DNA from 4 places in the Streptomyces sp. NPDC057638 genome. Region 2 is predicted to be linked to each of the others. Evidence: riboswitches for the same ligand, from Rfam matches in the RefSeq annotation. Region 2 holds a riboswitch; each other region holds the start of a gene.

Region 1 (4,151 bases), on a different contig from region 2:
CCGCCGACGACGGGAGGACCGTGAAGCCCCGAACGCAAGTGAAGCAAAATCGCATTACTCGCCGGTAGGACCGCAGGTCAGCAAGTGTCGAACCCGCAGGCGCGGGAGATGACCCACCCGAGCCGCGCCGTTCATGGCCCGGCCGGGGCGCCCGGTGGGTGCCCCGGCCGAGGGGTGGTGGGAGGTCAGGAGGCGGGCAGTTCGTTTCGTACGGTACGGGCGGCCGTCACCAGGTTCTCCAGTGAGGCGCGGGTCTCGGGCCAGCCGCGGGTCTTGAGGCCGCAGTCGGGGTTGACCCAGAGGCGTTCGGCCGGAATGGCCTTCAGGCCGGTGCGGAGGAGGCGGGCGGCCTCGTCGGTGGAGGGGACGCGGGGGGAGTGGATGTCCCAGACGCCGGGTCCGGCCTCGCGCGGGTAGCCATGGGTGGCCAGTTCGTACGCGACCTGCATATGGGAGCGGGCGGCCTCCAGGCTGATGACGTCGGCGTCGAGGTCGTCGATGGCCTGGACGATGTCGCCGAACTCGGCGTAGCACATGTGGGTGTGGATCTGGGTGTCCGGCCGCACTCCGCTGGTCGTGAGGCGGAAGGCTTCCGTGGCCCAGGCGAGGTAGTCGGCGTGGTCGGCGGTGCGCAGCGGCAGGGTCTCGCGCAGCGCCGGTTCGTCGACCTGGATGACGGAGGTCCCGGCGGCCTCCAGGTCGTCGACCTCGTCGCGCAGGGCCAGGGCGACTTGGCGGGCGGTGTCGCCGAGGGGCTGGTCGTCGCGGACGAAGGACCAGGCGAGCATGGTGACCGGGCCGGTGAGCATGCCCTTGACCGGCTTGTCGGTGAGCGACTGGGCGTGGGAGGTCCAGCGGACGGTCATCGGTTCGGGGCGGGAGATGTCCCCGGCGAGGACCGGCGGGCGGACATAGCGGGTGCCGTAGGACTGGACCCAGCCGTGTCGGGTGGCGAGATAGCCGGTGAGCTGTTCGGCGAAGTACTGCACCATGTCGTTGCGTTCGGGCTCGCCGTGGACGAGGACATCGACGCCGGTCTTCTCCTGGAACGAGATCACCTCGGCGATCTCGGCCCGGATGCGTTCCTCGTACCCGGCGGAGTCGATTCGTCCGGCCCGCAGATCGGCGCGGGCGACGCGCAACTCGTCGGTCTGGGGGAAGGAGCCGATGGTGGTGGTCGGCAGCAGCGGCAGGCCGAGGCGTTCCCGCTGGGCGACCGTCCGCTGCCCGTAGGGCTGGGAACGGCGGGCGTCGGCGTCGGTCACGGCCCCGGCGCGGGCCCGGACGGCCGGGTCGCGGGTGATGGGGGACGCGGCACGCGAGGCGAGGGCGGCCCGGTTGGCGGAGAGTTCGCCCTCGATGGCGGCGGTGCCCCGGCTCAGCCCCTTGGCGAGGGTGGCGATCTCCGCTGTCTTCTGGCGGGCGAAGGCGAGCCAGCGCAGGATCTGCGGGTCGATGTCCCGCTCCAGCGCGGCGTCGAGCGGGACGTGCAGCAGCGAGGAGGAGGCCGCGACGTCCACCCGGTCCGCGAGGCCGAGGAGGGTCCCCAGGGTGCCGAGGGACTTGGCGAGGTCGTTGATCCAGATATTGCGGCCGTTGACCACTCCGGCGACCAGGCGCTTGCCGGGGAGTCCGCCGACGGCGGCGAGATCGTCGAGGTTGGCGGCGGCGGACTCGGTGAAATCGAGTGCGAGGCCGTCGACGGGTGACTTGGCGAGGACGGGCAGGGCCGCGCCGAGGCGGCCGAAGTAGGAGGCGACCAGCAGTTTCGGACGGTCGGTCAGGGCGCCGAGGTCACGGTAGGCGCGGGCGGTGGCGTTCAGCTCGGCCGGGGTGCGGTCCTGGACCAGGGCGGGCTCGTCCAGCTGTACCCACTCGGCGCCCGCCGCCTTCAGCGCGGTGAGGGTCCGCGCGTAGACGGGGAGGAGGCGGTCCAGGAGGGTGAGGGGGTCGAAGTCCGCCGCCACGCCCGGCGCGGGCTTCGCGAGCAGGAGGTAGGTCACCGGGCCGACGAGCACCGGGCGGGCGGTGAGCCCCATTGCCCGCGCCTCGGTCAGCTGGCTGATCTGCTGGGCCGGGTCGGCGGTGAAGACGGTGTCGGGGCCCAGTTCGGGCACCAGATAGTGGTAGTTGGTGTCGAACCACTTGGTCATCTCCAGCGGCGCCACCTCCTGGGTGCCGCGCGCCATGGCGAAGTACCCGTCGAGCGGGTCGGTGGCGACCGCCGAGCGGTGCCGTTCCGGGATGGCGCCGACCAGCACGGTGGTGTCGAGCACATGGTCGTAGTACGAGAAGTCACCGGTGGGGACCTCGTCGATCCCGGCGTCGGCCAGTTCCCGCCAGTTGCGCCGGCGCAGCTCGGCGGCGGTGGCGCGGAGGGCGTCGGCGGTGACACGGCCCTTCCAGTAGCCCTCGATCGCCTTCTTCAGCTCCCTGGCCTGACCCTGGCGGGGGTAGCCGTACACGGTGGCGCGTGCCGCCGCGGTCGCGGACTTCGGTGTCGTCGTCGACTTCGGTGTCACGGAGATCTCCTTCGCGAGATGAATCCCTGAGAACCCGGTGACGGGACGAGGACGCGAAGGGGTGACGAACCGGACGGACACGATCGCGCGGTGCGGCGCGGTCGTCCGTCTGCTGTCCGTGCCGACCCGCCCACGAGGTCACCGGATGTCCGTACACGGCACTGGGGCCAGGTACGGGCAACGGGCAGGTCTTCGGACTCGCGGGCACGTCCCTTGACGGAACACCTACTGGCCGTCGCTTCCCAGACCCTCCCGGGCCCAGTGCGTATGACGGCGGTCGTTCCCGCTCACCGCTGCGGGGCAGTCCCGGATTCCCACCGGGTTCCCTCTTACGACGCGTCTGTCTGGCGGACAGGGCGAACCAGCTGCACCGGTCACTCTAGGCGCCCGCTCCGGGAACCCGCCGCAGGCTGTCCAGAATCCGGACGGTGAGATGAGACACCTTGCCGGAGAGAGCGCCGGGGCCCTGGTCTCTGATACGTCAGGCCAGGGCGTCGAGGGACTCGGGAAGGGTCTGCCCTCCGTCGACGGTGAGGGTCTGACCGGTGATGAACGCGGCCTCGTCGGAGGCGAGGAACAGCACCGCGTGCGCGATGTCGGCGGTCTCGCCGAGCCGGCCGACCGGAATCGAGTCCGTCATCCGCCGCAGGTAGTCCTCGCCCAGTTCGGCCAGGCCCTCCGTGCGCACATTGCCGGGCAGGACGGCGTTGACGGTGATACCGGCCGGTGCCAGCTCCAGGGCCGCGCCGCGCAGGAAGCCGAGCTGGCCCGCCTTGCTCGCGCCGTAGTGGGACCAGCCGGTGTAGCCGGTGGTGGGACCGGTGATGGAGGAGGTCAGGACGATCCGGCCGTGTCCGGCGCGTTCCATGGCGGGCAGGAAGGCCTTCGACACGAGGATCGATCCGCGCAGGTTCACGGCCAGGACCTCGTCCACATCGGCGGCCGTCATCTCCCGCAACCGCTTCTCCGGGAAGATCCCGGCGTTGGCGCACACCACGTCCACGTGCCCGTGCCGCCGCTCGGCCTCCGCCGCCATGGCCTCGATCGCGTCCGGGTCCCGCAGATCGAGGCCCAGGCCGGTGACCCGGCCGCCCGTGGCGGCGGCGAGTTCCCCGGCGGCCTGTTCCGCGGTCGCCGCGTCCCGGCCGGTGAGCGCGACCGCCGCGCCCCGGGCCGCGAGGAGTCGCGCGATACCCCGTCCGATCCCGCGCGTCCCACCCGTCACGACCACGGACCGCTGCCGCCAGTCAGTACCCGTCATCCCGTTCCCACGTCCTCGCCTCGGTTGCCCACGTGTCCGTCCGTGCGGACACGACCATGATCATTACCGTAGGCGCCCACAGCGCGGCGCCGCCCAGGAACGGGCCGAGCCGACTCAAAACAGCCGCTCGCCGCCCCTCCCGTGGACGGGTGATAGCCGGTGGCGGGCGTTCCGGTGCCGCCGGAGACCGCGACGGAGGTGGCCCGCCCCGCCGGGTCGGTGTCGTGACGCTGGTACGGGGTCACCCCGTTCGCTGTCCCGGTGGCTTCACCACGTGGCCGAACGGCCCGTACTCCACGGCCCTGACGTCGAGTTCGGACGGCTGGGAGCCACCGCCGGTCACGGTCGCGGCGGACGGGGTGCGGCCA
Region 2 (4,151 bases):
CGGGACCACGGACCACGGCGGCGGGGTCTGGTCGGTCCGGGTCCCCATCCCGGACAACCCCCTCGGCCACACTCTGGTCCATCTCCTCGACACCGGCCGTGGCCCGGTCCTCATCGACACCGGCTGGGACGACCCGGCCTCCTGGGAGGCCCTCACCGCCGGACTGACGGCGCTGGGCGCCGACGTCTCCGCCATCCACGGCGTCGTCATCACCCACCACCACCCCGACCACCACGGCCTCTCCGCCCGCGTCCGCGCGGAGTCCGGCGCGTGGGTGGCGATGCACCCGGCCGACACCGACGTCGTCCGGCGTACGAGGGAGGGCCCGCCGGAGCGCTGGCTGGCCTCTATGGAGGAGAAGCTGGCCGCCGCCGGAGCGCCCGAGGAGCATCTGGCCGTCATGCGCTCCTTCCGCGCGCGCGGCGCCGACGCGGTGCCGGGGCTGCGGCCCGCCCTGCCCGACCGGGAGATCGCCGCCGGTGAGCTGCTGGACCTCACGGGCCGACGACTGCGGGCGATCTGGACGCCGGGCCACACCCCCGGCCATGTCTGCCTCCATCTGGAGGAGAACCATCCGGCCGGGCTCCCCGGCCGGGGCCGTCTCTTCTCCGGCGACCACCTGCTCCCCGGGATCAGCCCCCACATCGGTCTGTACGAGGACCCAGATGACCCAGCCGACCCAGACGACCCAGCCGGGACCGACCCCCTGGGCGACTACCTGGCCTCCCTGCGACGGGTCGCCCGCCTCGCCCCGGCCGAGGTCCTCCCCGCCCACCAGCACCCCTTCACCGGCGCCCCCGCCCGGGTCAGCGCACTGCTCGGCCACCACGAGACCCGTCTCGCGCTGCTGCTCGGCCTGCTGACCGAGCCCCGCACGCCCTGGCGCCTCGCGGAACTCATGGAGTGGAACCGGGCATGGGAGCGGATCCCGCCGGCCTCCCGCACGATCGCCGTCTCGGAGGTGGAGGCCCATCTGCGCCATCTGGTGCGACGGGGGCGGGCGGAGCGGCTGGCGGGGGTGCCGGAGCGGTATGTGGCGCTGTGAGCGGCCGCCGGAGGGGAGCGGGCCGGGGCCCGGCGGCCAAGGGTTCCGAAGGCCCACGGCCAGGCGTCCGGGCAGACCCCGGGGGCGGCCGGTTCGGGGCCCGGGGGCGGCCGGTTCTGGGCCCGGGGACACGCAGGCGGCCGTCCCGCGATCCCGGGCCCGGCGCCCCGAACGCGGACCCGCCACCCCGGAGGCGACCGGCCCGCCGTCCAGAACCCGCCACCCCCGAGGCGACCGGCCCGCGCCCCCGGGGACACGCCCGCCGATCCGGAAGCAGTCAGTCCGCCAGCCACGACCCGCCGGACCGGCCGGTAGAGTGGACACGTCGTTTTCACGTCCGTACGGGGGGAAGCCGGTGCGAATCCGGCGCTGACCCGCAGCCGTGAGCCACCGCCGGGCACCCCGGGGTGGCGAGCCGGAATGCCCCGTACCCCGTTGTGATCGTCTCGTGCCACCGGCGGCCCGCCGGTGACCGGCACCGTCGAGGAGTACGGAGTCGGAGCCCTGGTGCCTCAAGAGCGTGCCCGTGCCCGGCTTCCGCAGGAGAGGCCCCCGTCCATGAGCACCGCACGCCGCGCCGTCGCGCTCGCCGTATCCGCCACACTGGGCACGGCCGCGCTCGCGCTCGCCCCGGCGGCCAGTGCCGCGCCCGCCACCACGGGCAGCCCGGCGCCGTCGCCGGTCCTGCCGTCCGGGCTGTACGGGAGCGGCGACCCCACCTACGACGGTGTCTGGCGCCAGTCCCTGGCCCTGCTCGCCCAGGATGTCTCCGGTGTCGTCCCCGCCGACAAGGCGGTCGCGTGGCTCGCCGCCCAGCAGTGCGCGAGCGGCGGCTTCGCCTCCTACCGGGCCGATGTCTCCGCCGCGTGCCCGGCCTCGCTGCCGCTGGACTCCAACGCCACCGCCGTGGCCGTCCAGGCGCTGACCGCGCTCGGTGAGAAGGAGACCGCCCAGAAGGCCGTGACCTGGCTGCGGTCCACCCAGAACGCGGACGGCGGCTGGAGCTACAACCCCGGCGGCGCCAGCGACGCCAACTCCACCTCGCTGGTGATCGGCGCGTTCTCGGCGGCGGGCGTCAAGCCCGCCGAGGTGCGTTCGCCGGGCGGGAAGTCGCCGTTCGATGCCCTGCTGACGTTCGCCACGCCCTGTGGTGGCAAGGACGGCGGCGCCTTCGTCTACCAGCCCAAGCAGCCCGGCATGGTCGCCGACTCCACGGCCGCCGCCGTGGTGGCGGCGCGGGGGCAGGGGCTCTCGCCCGCCGCCGGTGAGCCGGACGCCCGGGGCACCGCCTGTGTCCCCGGCAAGACCCTCCCGGACGCCGCCCACAACGGCGCCGCCTACCTCGCGGGCGCCCTCGCCGCGACCGGTCATCTGCTGACCCCGCCGATGCCCGGCGCCACCGACTCCGCCCCCAAGCCGGATGTCGGCAACACCGCCGACGCCGTGGCCGCCCTCGCCGCCCAGGGCCTGAAGGAGCGGACCGCGAAGCCCCTGGCCTGGCTGAAGGCGAACTCGGCCGCATGGGCGAAGGAGTCGGGACCCGCCGCGTACGCCCAGTTGATCTTCGCCGCCCGTGCCGCCGGGGCGCAGCCGACCGACTTCGGTGGCGCGGACCTGGTGGCGCAGCTCACCGCGCTCGGCCCGGACCCGCGCGCGGACGCGGCCCAGGCCACGGAAGAGAAGAAGAAGGAGAACGAGAAGGACGAGAAGGGCTCCGACAGCGGCCAGTGGTGGCTCGTCGGCGCCTTCTTCGCGGCCAGTGTCGGCGCGGGCATCCTGATCAGCGGCCGCCGCAAGAACAAGTCGTGACCGGCGACAGCGCCGGGCCCCGCCCCCGTACGCCCGGCGACGGCCCCGGGACCCCGGGCAGCCGTGGCCAGGCGGAGGACGGGCCCGGCCCCGGCACCGCCGGGAAGGCCCGCGCCCGCTCGCTCACCCCGCCGTCGACCCCGTTGCTCGCCCTGGCGGCCCTGCTCGGCACCGTCCTCGGCACCGTCCTCGCCGTCGGACTCGGCGTGGCCGCCGCCACACCCGCCGAGGCGGCCGGATACCGCTACTGGTCCTTCTGGCAGAGCGACGGCCGCGCCTGGTCCTACGCCACCGAGGGCCCGGCCACCGCCCGTCCCGCCGACGGCTCGGTGAACGGGTTCCGCTTCGCGGTGAGCGAGAACAGCGCCGACGCCACCCGCCCCCGCCAGGCCCCGGACTTCGCCGCCGTCTGCGGTACGACGGCGGCCGAGCCGGACCGCAAACGCGTCGCCGTGGTGATCGACCCGGGCACCCCCCAGGACGCGCCCTCCGGCGAGCGGCCGCCCGCGCCGCGCGCCGCCTGTGCCCGGGTGGGGACGGACGCGACCGCGGCGGAGGCGCTGGCCGCCGTCGCCAAGCCGCTCCGCTACAACCAGCAGGCGCTGCTCTGCGCCATCGCGGGCTATCCGGGTGCGGGCTGCGGCGAGCAGGTCCCCGCCTCGGGCGACCGCCCGCGGACCACGGCCGGCGCGGCGCCGGAAGGGGACACCCGCGCGCAGGAGTCCAGCGCGGAGGAGTCCGGCGGACCCTCCGTCGGCGCCCTCGCCGGAGTGGGCGCCGTCGTCGTGCTCGGCGCCGCCGCGTTCTGGCAGTCCCGCCGCCGGTCCCGATGAGCCGGGACCGGGACCAGTCCCCGCCCGTACCGCCGTACGGGGACGGGGTCCGCCTCCGTGACCTCGGCCAGAACCCCACCGAACGCGCCGAGCCCACCGAGCCCACGCGGGGCCGCCGCCCGCGCCCCGGGGAGCGGCTGCGCGCCCCCCGGGCCGACCGGCGCAACGCCGTGCATCCGGGTGCCTGGTGGCTGTGGGCGCTCGGCCTGGCCACGGCCGCGTCGCGGACCACGCATCCCCTCCTGCTGGGACTGCTGGTGGTCGTGACGGCGTATGTCGTCGCCGCGCGGCGCACCGACGCGCCCTGGGCGCGCTCCTACAGCGCCTTCCTCAAGCTGGCGCTGTTCGTGATCGCGCTGCGGGTCGTCTTCTCCGTCGTTCTCGGGTCACCGATCCCCGGCAGCCACACCCTTCTCACCCTCCCCGAGGTCCCGCTCCCCGACTGGGCCCAGGGGATCCGCCTC
Region 3 (4,151 bases), on a different contig from region 2:
GCTCAGCCCGTCCTCCTCGTCGATCCCGAGCCCGTGCGCGTACGGCAGCACCCCGTACGTCGGCCGCCCGGTGATCTGCTCCAGCATCGCCAGACCCGGCTCCAGCAGCGAGACATCACCCCGGAACTTGTTGACGACATAGCCCGCCAGCAGCTCCTGGTCCTCGGCGGCGAGCAGCGCCGTGGTACCGAAGAACGAGGCGAACACCCCGCCGCGGTCGATGTCCCCGACAACCAGCGCGGGCAGCCCCGCGGCCCGTGCCACCCCCATGTTCACGATGTCCGTGCGCCGCAGATTGATCTCGGCGGGGCTGCCCGCTCCCTCGCAGATGACCGCGTCATGGGTGACGCGCAGCTCCTCCAGGCACTCCAGGACCGTGCCGAGCAGTGCCTCGCGCCCCCCTTCGCGCAGCGCCGACCCGGCGGCGTGGCCGCCGAAGAAGCCGCGCGCGCTCATCTCCCCGACCGGCCTGCCCAGCAGCACCACCTGGCTGGTGCGGTCACCGCCGGGCTTCAGCAGGACCGGGTTCATCAGCGCGGTCGGCTCCACGCGCGCCGCGCGGGCCTGCATCGCCTGCGCCCGGCCGATCTCCGCGCCGTCGCGGGTCACGAACGAGTTCAGGGACATGTTCTGGCCCTTGAACGGCGCCACCTTCAGGCCCTGGCGGGTCAGCCAGCGGCAGATGCCCGCCGTGACGACGCTCTTGCCCGCGTCCGACGTGGTCCCCGCGACCAGCAGCCCACCGCCGCGCTTCCTCATCGTGTCCCTCCCCAGAGCGGTGCCTCGGTACCGGCGTGCCGCCGTACCGCCGTGCGGTCCATCGTCGCGGCGCTGTTCCTTGTCACGCGTGTTCCCATCGCGTGCGTCCTCGTCGCGTGCGTCCTTCTCGCGCGTGTCCTTGTCACGCGCGCCGCCTTCGTACCGCCTTCTGCGCGGCCGTACCCGCGCGTGCGGTCTGGACCGCTTTCGCGAGGCGCGCGACCAGCAGACGGCCGCCTACGCTCACCGCGAGTGCCCCTAGGGTCACGCGGCGGGAGAGCCGGGCCGCGCGGTCGATGTCGGCGGTCGTCACGGGACGGCCCCCGGCATGGAGGACCGGGCGGTGCTCGACCCGGCCGCCGTAGGCGAGGGTGCCGCCGAGGCGGACACCGAGGGCACCGGCGAAGGCGGCCTCGACGGGGCCCGCGTTGGGGCTGGGATGACGGTGGGCGTCGGCCCGCCACACCCGTACGGCGTCGGCCGGGGCGGCACCGCAGACCACCGCCAGCGCGGCGGTGAGACGGGCCCCGGGCCACCCCACGACGTCGTCCAGCCGCGCCGACGCCCAGCCGAAGCGGCGCAGCCGGGGCGAGCGGTGGCCGACCATCGCGTCCAGGGTGTTGACGGCGCGGAAGCCCACCAGCCCGGGCACCCCGGCCACCGCGCCCCACACCAGCGCGCCGACGACGGCGTCCGAGGTGTTCTCCGCGACGGACTCCACCACGGCGCGCGCGATCTGCCGCTCGTCGAGGGAGTGCGGGTCGCGGCCACAGAGATGGGGGAGGCGTGCGCGGGCGCGCGCCAGGTCACCGTCGGTGAGGGCCGCGCCGATCGCGCGGGCCTCGCGCCCGAGGGAGGTACCTCCGACCACGGCCCAGGTGGCGGCGGCCGTCAGGGCCACCGAGGCGGCGGGATGGCGCGCGGCGGCGCGGGCCAGCAGCGCGGCGGCCGTGGTGGCGCCTCCGGCGCAGACGGCGGTGTGCAGGGCGCCCCAGCCGCGGTGGTCATGCCACAGCACCCGCTCCACGGCCCCCGCCGCCCGCCCGAAACCGGCGACCGGATGGCCCCGGCGGGGGTCGGCGAGAAGGAGGTCGGCGGTGAGACCGGCCAGCGCGCCATACGCGAAGACTCGTTCGGCACGCATCGATCAGCGGGCGATCCCGCTGGTCACGGCCCCGGCGATGGTACGCACGGGGGAGGGGAGGGGAGCTGAACCACGGCCGGGCATGGCGATATGTCCTCACTCAGGGTGTCCACGCCCTGGTTCGACGGAGACGACGGAGAGAGTTCCTGGCTCACGGGGATCGCTCCCCGCTGACAGTGGCGGGACCGCGCCGGATTCGCACCGGCTTCCTCTGCTGCCGTCGTATGGGCCCCGGCAGTCCACCACGCCCCGAGAACACCCGTCAACCTGCCGTTGACCTGCGACGGGACAGTGTGCCCAGCCCCACAGAGCAGCCCCGCCACCCGGTGGTCCCGCGCGCCCACGCGATCTCGTCCCCCGGGGTACGCCACAGGGCCGGGCCATCCGCGGGGGATGGTCCGGCCCTGTGGTCAGAGCGCGGGGCTCAGGTCACGATCAGGAAGATTCCGTACGAGACCGCGGCCAGGCACAGCGCGAAGCAGAGGTAGGCGCCGGTGCGGGCGAGGGCCACGGACCCGCCGTTCGCCGATGCCTGCTTGCTCATGCCCACGATGCCCAGGGTGAAGAGGCCCACCAGAGCGACGGTGGCCACGAGGCTGACGCCGAACACGGAGCCGAGGGCTACCCAGTCGATCTTCATGCTGTTCCGTCCTTACACCGCGGCCGGGCTGGCCGGGCCGTTCTCGGAAGAGGCGGCCGCGGGGGCCGGGATGGTGGTCTTGAGCTCGTCCGGGGTCACACCGGCCGGGGGCGGGGTGACCGCGGCGATGGCGGCGGTCACGACGCCGGGCTCGGAGCCGTCGCTCACACCGTTCTCATCGGTCTCGTTGACGTTGGTGTGGTCGACGACCTGGCGCCGGGAGTACACCCAGATCGCGGCCGACGAGGCGACGAGGAAGACGGCCACGACGGCGATGCCCCAGTCGCCCTGCCGGGTGACCAGCTCGGAGAGGGCGGCGACCAGACCGGCGGCCGGCAGGGTCAGGCCCCAGGCCACGAACATCCGGGTCGCGGTCGACCAGCGGACCACGCCGCCCTTGCGGCCGAGACCGGCACCCATCACCGCGCCGGAGCAGGAGTGCGTGGTGGAGAGCGAGAAGCCCAGGTTGGAGGAGGCCAGGATGACGCTCGCGGCGCTGGACTGGGCGGCGAAGCCCTGCTGCGGCTGGAGGTCGGTCAGACCCTTGCCCATGGTGCGGATGATGCGCCAGCCGCCGAGGTAGGTGCCGAGCGCGATGGCGACACCGGCGGAGACGATGACCCACATCGGAGGGTTGGAACCCGGGACCAGCACGCCGCCCGCGACCAGGGCGAGGGTGATGATGCCCATCGTCTTCTGGGCGTCGTTGGTGCCGTGCGCCAGGGAGACCAGACCGGCCGAGGCGATCTGCCCGGCGCGGTAGCCCTTCGCGGTCGCCTTCTGGTCGGCGTTCTTGCCGATCTTGTAGGTGAGGCGGGAGGCCAGGTAGGCGCCGATACCGGCCACCAGGGGGGCCGCGATGGCGGGGATCAGCACCTTGGTGATCACGGTGCCGCCGTTGACGCCGCTGATGCCGACCGAGGCGATGGTGGCGCCGATCAGACCGCCCATGAGGGCGTGCGAGGAACTGGACGGCAGGCCGACCAGCCACGTCAGGAGATTCCAGAGGATGGCGCCGACCAGCGCCGCGAAGATCACTTCTGGTGTTATGCCTGCCTCGTTGACGATGCCGCTGGAGATCGTCTTGGCGACCTCCACCGACATGAACGCGCCGACGAGGTTGAGCACGGCGGACATGGCCACCGCGGCTTTGGGCTTCATTGCGCCGGTCGAGATGGTGGTCGCCATCGCGTTGGCGGTGTCGTGGAAACCGTTCGTGAAATCGAACACGAGAGCCGTCACGATCACGATCGCGAGTAGCAGCGTGATGTGTTCCATTTACCCAGGCAATCTTTGGACGTCAGTGGCCCGGCGAACGTAGGTAACCTGGATGAACGGAAGGTGAACTGGGGCGGGATTCAGGGTGACCCCAAATGATGTTCATGGTTCCGCTTTGCTCGCCGAAGCCCCCTCCCGGGGGCCGCTGCCGCCGATTCCCCGGGGTTTCCGGACGGTAGAGATGGTCTTAAATCGGACTTCTCGCACCATCCGGTGATATGCATCACCCGACATCGCTCGTGGGCCGGACCCCCTTGCCGACACCTGACACGATGGTCGTATGAGCGATCGGATCGGGCCGGACGTGATCGAACATGACCTCGTACAGCT
Region 4 (4,151 bases), on a different contig from region 2:
GATCACCGGTGCCCCCGGCGCGGCGCGGGTCACAGCGGTGCCCCCTGCGCGGTGCGCCCCCGCATCAGCCAGAGGAAGAGCGGGCCCCCGATCAGCGCGGTGAGCACGCCGACGGGAACGTCCTGCGGGGAGAAGAGGGTACGGGCGCCGAGGTCGGCGACGACCAGGGCGACGGCGCCCAGCAGCGCGCAGACCGGCAGCAGGGCCCGGTGGGTGGCGCCGACCAGCAGCCGGGCGGCGTGCGGGACCATCAGCCCGACGAACCCGACGGCGCCGCTGGCGGCCACCATCACGGCGGTGACCAGCGAGACCAGGACGAAGACGACGGCACGGAAGCGCCCCACGTCCAGCCCCAGCACGGTCGCGCCCTCCTCCCCCACCAGCAGCAGGTCCAGCGGTCGCGCCAGCGCCAGCAGCAGCGGCAGCGCGGCCCCGAGCACGACGGCGGGCAGCAGGATCCCGTCCCAGCGGGCGCTGCCGAGCCCGCCGAGGGACCAGTACAGGGCCTCGCGGAAGTGCTCCGGCCGCGCCGACGCCACCAGGACGAGCGTGGTCAGCGCGGTGAGGATGTACGAGACGGTGACCCCGGCCAGCACCAGCCGGGGCCCGGTCATCATCCCGCCGCGCCGGGCCAGCCCGAAGACCAGCGCGAGCGCGACCAGCGACCCGAGGAACGCGCCGAGCGGCATCGCGACGGCGGTGGTGGCGCCGAGGCCCAGCGTCAGCACCACCACCGCGCCGGTGGAGGCTCCGGAGGAGATCCCCAGCAGGAAGGGGTCGGCCAGCCGGTTGCGCACCAGCGCCTGGAGGACGGCGCCGACGACCCCGAGTCCGGCGCCGACGACCATCCCGAGCAGCACCCGGGGCAGCCGTACCTCACGCACGATGGTCCGGAACGGGCTCGGCGCGGCCCCCGGCAGCAGCGCGTCGACCACCTGCCCGGCCGGGATCCGTACGGAGCCGAGGACCAGCCCGGCCAGGGCCGCGCAGCCGAGCGCGGCCACCAGGCCGGTGACGACGGCGCCGTAGCGCAGCCGGGCGAGGACGGGCCGCGCGCCGGGGCCGCCCGCCGCGCCCGCCTCCGTACCCGCCGATGACACGCCCCCGGCGGCCACCGTCACGCCCCTCACCGCGCCAGCTGCGCGGCCAGCTTGGATATGGCGGCGGGCGCCCGGACGCCGAGCACGGCGTCGGAGAGCGGCAGCACCGCGAAGCGTTTGTTCCGCACCGCCGGGACGTCCTTGAGCGCGGGGTCGGTCAGCAGTTTCCGCTTCTTCTGCGCCACGGTGACCGAGCCGTAGTCGTAGATCACGATGACCTCGGGCTTGCGGGCGACGACCTCTTCCCAGGTCGCGTCGCCGAACGCCTTGTCGAGGTCGGCGAAGACGTTCCGGCCGCCCGCGCGGGTGATCAGCTCGTTGCCGATGCCCCGGCCGCCCGCCGTGAAGGCGGTCTTGTCCCCGTTGTCGTAGACGAAGACCGGCACCGGCGCCCGGCCCGTGAGCGTCGTGCCGGTGGCGGCGACCACGGCGCGGGCCTCGGTGATCCACCGCTGGGCGCGGTCGCCGACGCCGAAGGTGCGCCCGACCTCCTCGACCTCCCGGTAGACGTCGTCGAGGGTGGTCCGCTCGGTGGTGCAGTTCTCCAGGTTGAGCCGGGTGTCGATGCCGGTCTTCTTCAGCTCGGCGCGGGTGCGGCCGTCCTCGGTCTTGAAGGCGCTGGCGTAACCGCCGTAGACGAAGTCCGGGTTGGCGGTGAGCAGCTTCTCCTTGGAGGGGTACTCCTTGGCGAGCACGGGGATCTCCCCGTACGCCTTCGCGTACTCCGGCAGCACCCGGTCGTCCAGGAAGGCGGTGCCGACCAGCGACTTCTCCAGTCCCAGCTCCAGCATGACCTCGGTGACGTGCTGGTTCATGGTGACCGCGCGCCGCGGCGGCGCCTGATAGGTGGTCTTCACACCGCAGTTGTCGACGGTGTACGGGAAGCCGGGGGCGGCACCGGTGGCCTTGCGGTCCGGCTCGGGGGTGGTGGAGCAGCCCGCGAGGGTGAGCGGGAGCAGCAGGGCGGCGATGACGGTGGTTCTGCGGCGCCTGGACATGACGGGTGGTGCCTCCTCCGGGGATTTCCACGTCCCCTGGGTGGTGGGAGAAGGGCGGCGGGTCAGTTCCTGGCTGGCAAGCGGATCGCTTGGCTCACAGTGGCGGGACCGCGCCGGAGTCACACCGGCTTCCTGGGTCCCACCGCCCTGTTCATACGTCTGTTCTCTTGTATCACCTGGTGCTGGGCGCGCTCGACGCGCTCGCTCAAGTGTGAGGCTCAGTATGCCTCGACGATCCGCACCTCCTCCTCGGTGACCTCCCCGTTCACGATCCGGAAGGAGCGGAACTGGAAGGGCCCGAGGCCGTCGGTGTCGGCGGTGGAGACCAGGACGTAGTGGGCGCCGGGCTCGTTGGCGTACGAGATGTCGGTACGGGAGGGGTACGCCTCGGTCGCCGTGTGGGAGTGGTAGATGATCACCTGCTCCTCGTCGTTGGCCCACAGTTCCTTGGTGAGCCGGAGCAGGTCCATCGAGTCGAACTCGTAGAAGGTGGGCGACCGGGCGGCGTTGACCATGGGGATGAACCGCTCCGGGCGGTCGGTGCCCTCGGGTCCGGCGACGACGCCACACGCCTCGTCGGGGTGGTCGGCGCGGGCGTGCGCCACGATCTGGTCGAAGAGTGCCTGGGTGAGCGTCAGCATGCCGTCAGCATAGGCAGCGGGCCGTTCCGTACCAATGGGTGATACGAAACGGCCCGCATGCTGGGAATGCCTGGTCTGCGAAGGGGGCGCCTCAGCGCTTGCTGAAGGCGGCGCCCTCGGGGTCCCGCTTGCGCAGCACCAGATAGGAGACCCCGAGCAGGAGCCCCCAGACCGGCGCGACGTACAGCGAGACCCGGGCGTCCTTGTCCACGCCCATCAGCACGATCACCAGACCGATGAAGCAGAGCGCGAACCAGCTGGTGTAGGGCGCGCCGGGCGCCTTGAAGGTCGACTCGGGCAGCTCGCCCCGGTTCACCTTGGCGCGGTAGCGGATCTGACTGACCAGGATCATGATCCAGGCCCACATGCCGGAGATGGTGGCGAAGGAGACGATCTTGTTGAACGCCTCGCCGGGCCACTGGTAGTTGATCCAGACACCGAACATCATCAGCGCGGCCGAGAAGGTGGTCCCGATCAGCGGGGTGCCGTTCCTGGTGAGCCGGGTGAAGATCTTCGGGCCCTGGTTGTTGAGGGCCAGGCCGCGCAGCATGCGTCCGGTGGAGTACATCCCGGAGTTGCAGGAGGAGAGCGCGGCGGTCAGGACGACGAAGTTCACGATGCCCGCGCCGACGGCCAGGCCCATCTTGTCGAAGGCGGCCACGAAGGGCGAGACGCCCGGCTCGAAGTTGGTCCAGGAGACCACCGACAGGATCATGATCAGCGCGCCGATGTAGAAGACGGCGATGCGCCACGGCACGGTGTTGATGGCCTTGGGCAGGGTCTTCTCGGGGTCCTTGGACTCACCCGCGGTGACACCGACCAGCTCGACCGCCAGGAAGGCGAACATCACGATCTGGAGCGTCATCAGCGTGCCGCCGATGCCCTTGGGGAAGAAGCCGCCGTCGCTCCACAGCAGCGAGAAGGAGGCGGTGTCGCCCGCGTCCGTGAAGCCGAGGGTGATGATTCCGGCGCAGATCAGGATCATGCCGACGATCGCGGTGACCTTGACCATCGAGAACCAGAACTCCAGCTCACCGAAGATCTTCACCGAGATCAGATTGGCGCCGTAGAGGATCAGCGTGAAGATCAGCGCCGAGACCCACTGCGGGATGTCGAACCAGTACGTCATGTAGTGCGCCGCCGCCGTGACCTCGGTCATTCCGGTGACGACCCAGAAGAGCCAGTACGTCCAGCCGGTGGCGAACCCCGCGAACGGCCCGATGAACTCCCGCGCGTAGTCGGAGAACGACCCCGAGACCGGGCGGTACATCAGCAGCTCGCCGAGGGCGCGCATGATGAAGAAGATGACCAGGCCCGCGATGGCGTACGCGAGGATGAGGCTGGGTCCGGCCTTGGAGATGGCCTTGCCCGCGCCCAGGAAGAGGCCGGTGCCGATGGCTCCGCCTATCGCG

What was found. Region 2 has a riboswitch for cobalamin ahead of ACFVIM_RS31110 (prenyltransferase/squalene oxidase repeat-containing protein). Riboswitches for the same ligand answer to the same signal wherever they lie in the genome.
Region 1: it holds a riboswitch for cobalamin, as region 2 does, so the genes downstream of both, metE (5-methyltetrahydropteroyltriglutamate--homocysteine S-methyltransferase) here and ACFVIM_RS31110 (prenyltransferase/squalene oxidase repeat-containing protein) in region 2, are expected to answer to the same signal.
Region 3: it holds a riboswitch for cobalamin, as region 2 does, so the genes downstream of both, ACFVIM_RS18900 (cobalamin biosynthesis protein) here and ACFVIM_RS31110 (prenyltransferase/squalene oxidase repeat-containing protein) in region 2, are expected to answer to the same signal.
Region 4: it holds a riboswitch for cobalamin, as region 2 does, so the genes downstream of both, ACFVIM_RS10020 (ABC transporter substrate-binding protein) here and ACFVIM_RS31110 (prenyltransferase/squalene oxidase repeat-containing protein) in region 2, are expected to answer to the same signal.

Annotation. Positions count from the first base shown of each region.
Region 1 covers NZ_JBHVHF010000039.1:19,643-23,793, reverse strand. Annotated here, with positions in the region: gene metE (5-methyltetrahydropteroyltriglutamate--homocysteine S-methyltransferase) at 186-2,522, opposite strand; cobalamin riboswitch at 2,688-2,903, opposite strand; gene fabG (3-oxoacyl-ACP reductase FabG) at 3,004-3,783, opposite strand.
Region 2 covers NZ_JBHVHF010000372.1:2,143-6,293, reverse strand. Annotated here, with positions in the region: gene ACFVIM_RS31115 (MBL fold metallo-hydrolase) at 1-1,045, shown strand, start outside; cobalamin riboswitch at 1,350-1,492, shown strand; gene ACFVIM_RS31110 (prenyltransferase/squalene oxidase repeat-containing protein) at 1,604-2,854, shown strand; gene ACFVIM_RS31105 (SCO2322 family protein) at 2,998-3,687, shown strand; gene ACFVIM_RS31100 (CbiQ family ECF transporter T component) at 3,858-4,151, shown strand, end outside.
Region 3 covers NZ_JBHVHF010000131.1:7,376-11,526, forward strand. Annotated here, with positions in the region: gene ACFVIM_RS18895 (cobyric acid synthase) at 1-759, opposite strand, end outside; gene ACFVIM_RS18900 (cobalamin biosynthesis protein) at 902-1,903, opposite strand; cobalamin riboswitch at 2,022-2,161, opposite strand; gene ACFVIM_RS18905 (hypothetical protein) at 2,328-2,543, opposite strand; gene ACFVIM_RS18910 (anion permease) at 2,556-3,821, opposite strand; gene ACFVIM_RS18915 (class II aldolase/adducin family protein) at 4,102-4,151, shown strand, end outside.
Region 4 covers NZ_JBHVHF010000049.1:29,925-34,075, reverse strand. Annotated here, with positions in the region: gene ACFVIM_RS10025 (FecCD family ABC transporter permease) at 30-1,034, opposite strand; gene ACFVIM_RS10020 (ABC transporter substrate-binding protein) at 1,127-2,098, opposite strand; cobalamin riboswitch at 2,141-2,263, opposite strand; gene ACFVIM_RS10015 (Mov34/MPN/PAD-1 family protein) at 2,317-2,739, opposite strand; gene ACFVIM_RS10010 (amino acid permease) at 2,831-4,151, opposite strand, start outside.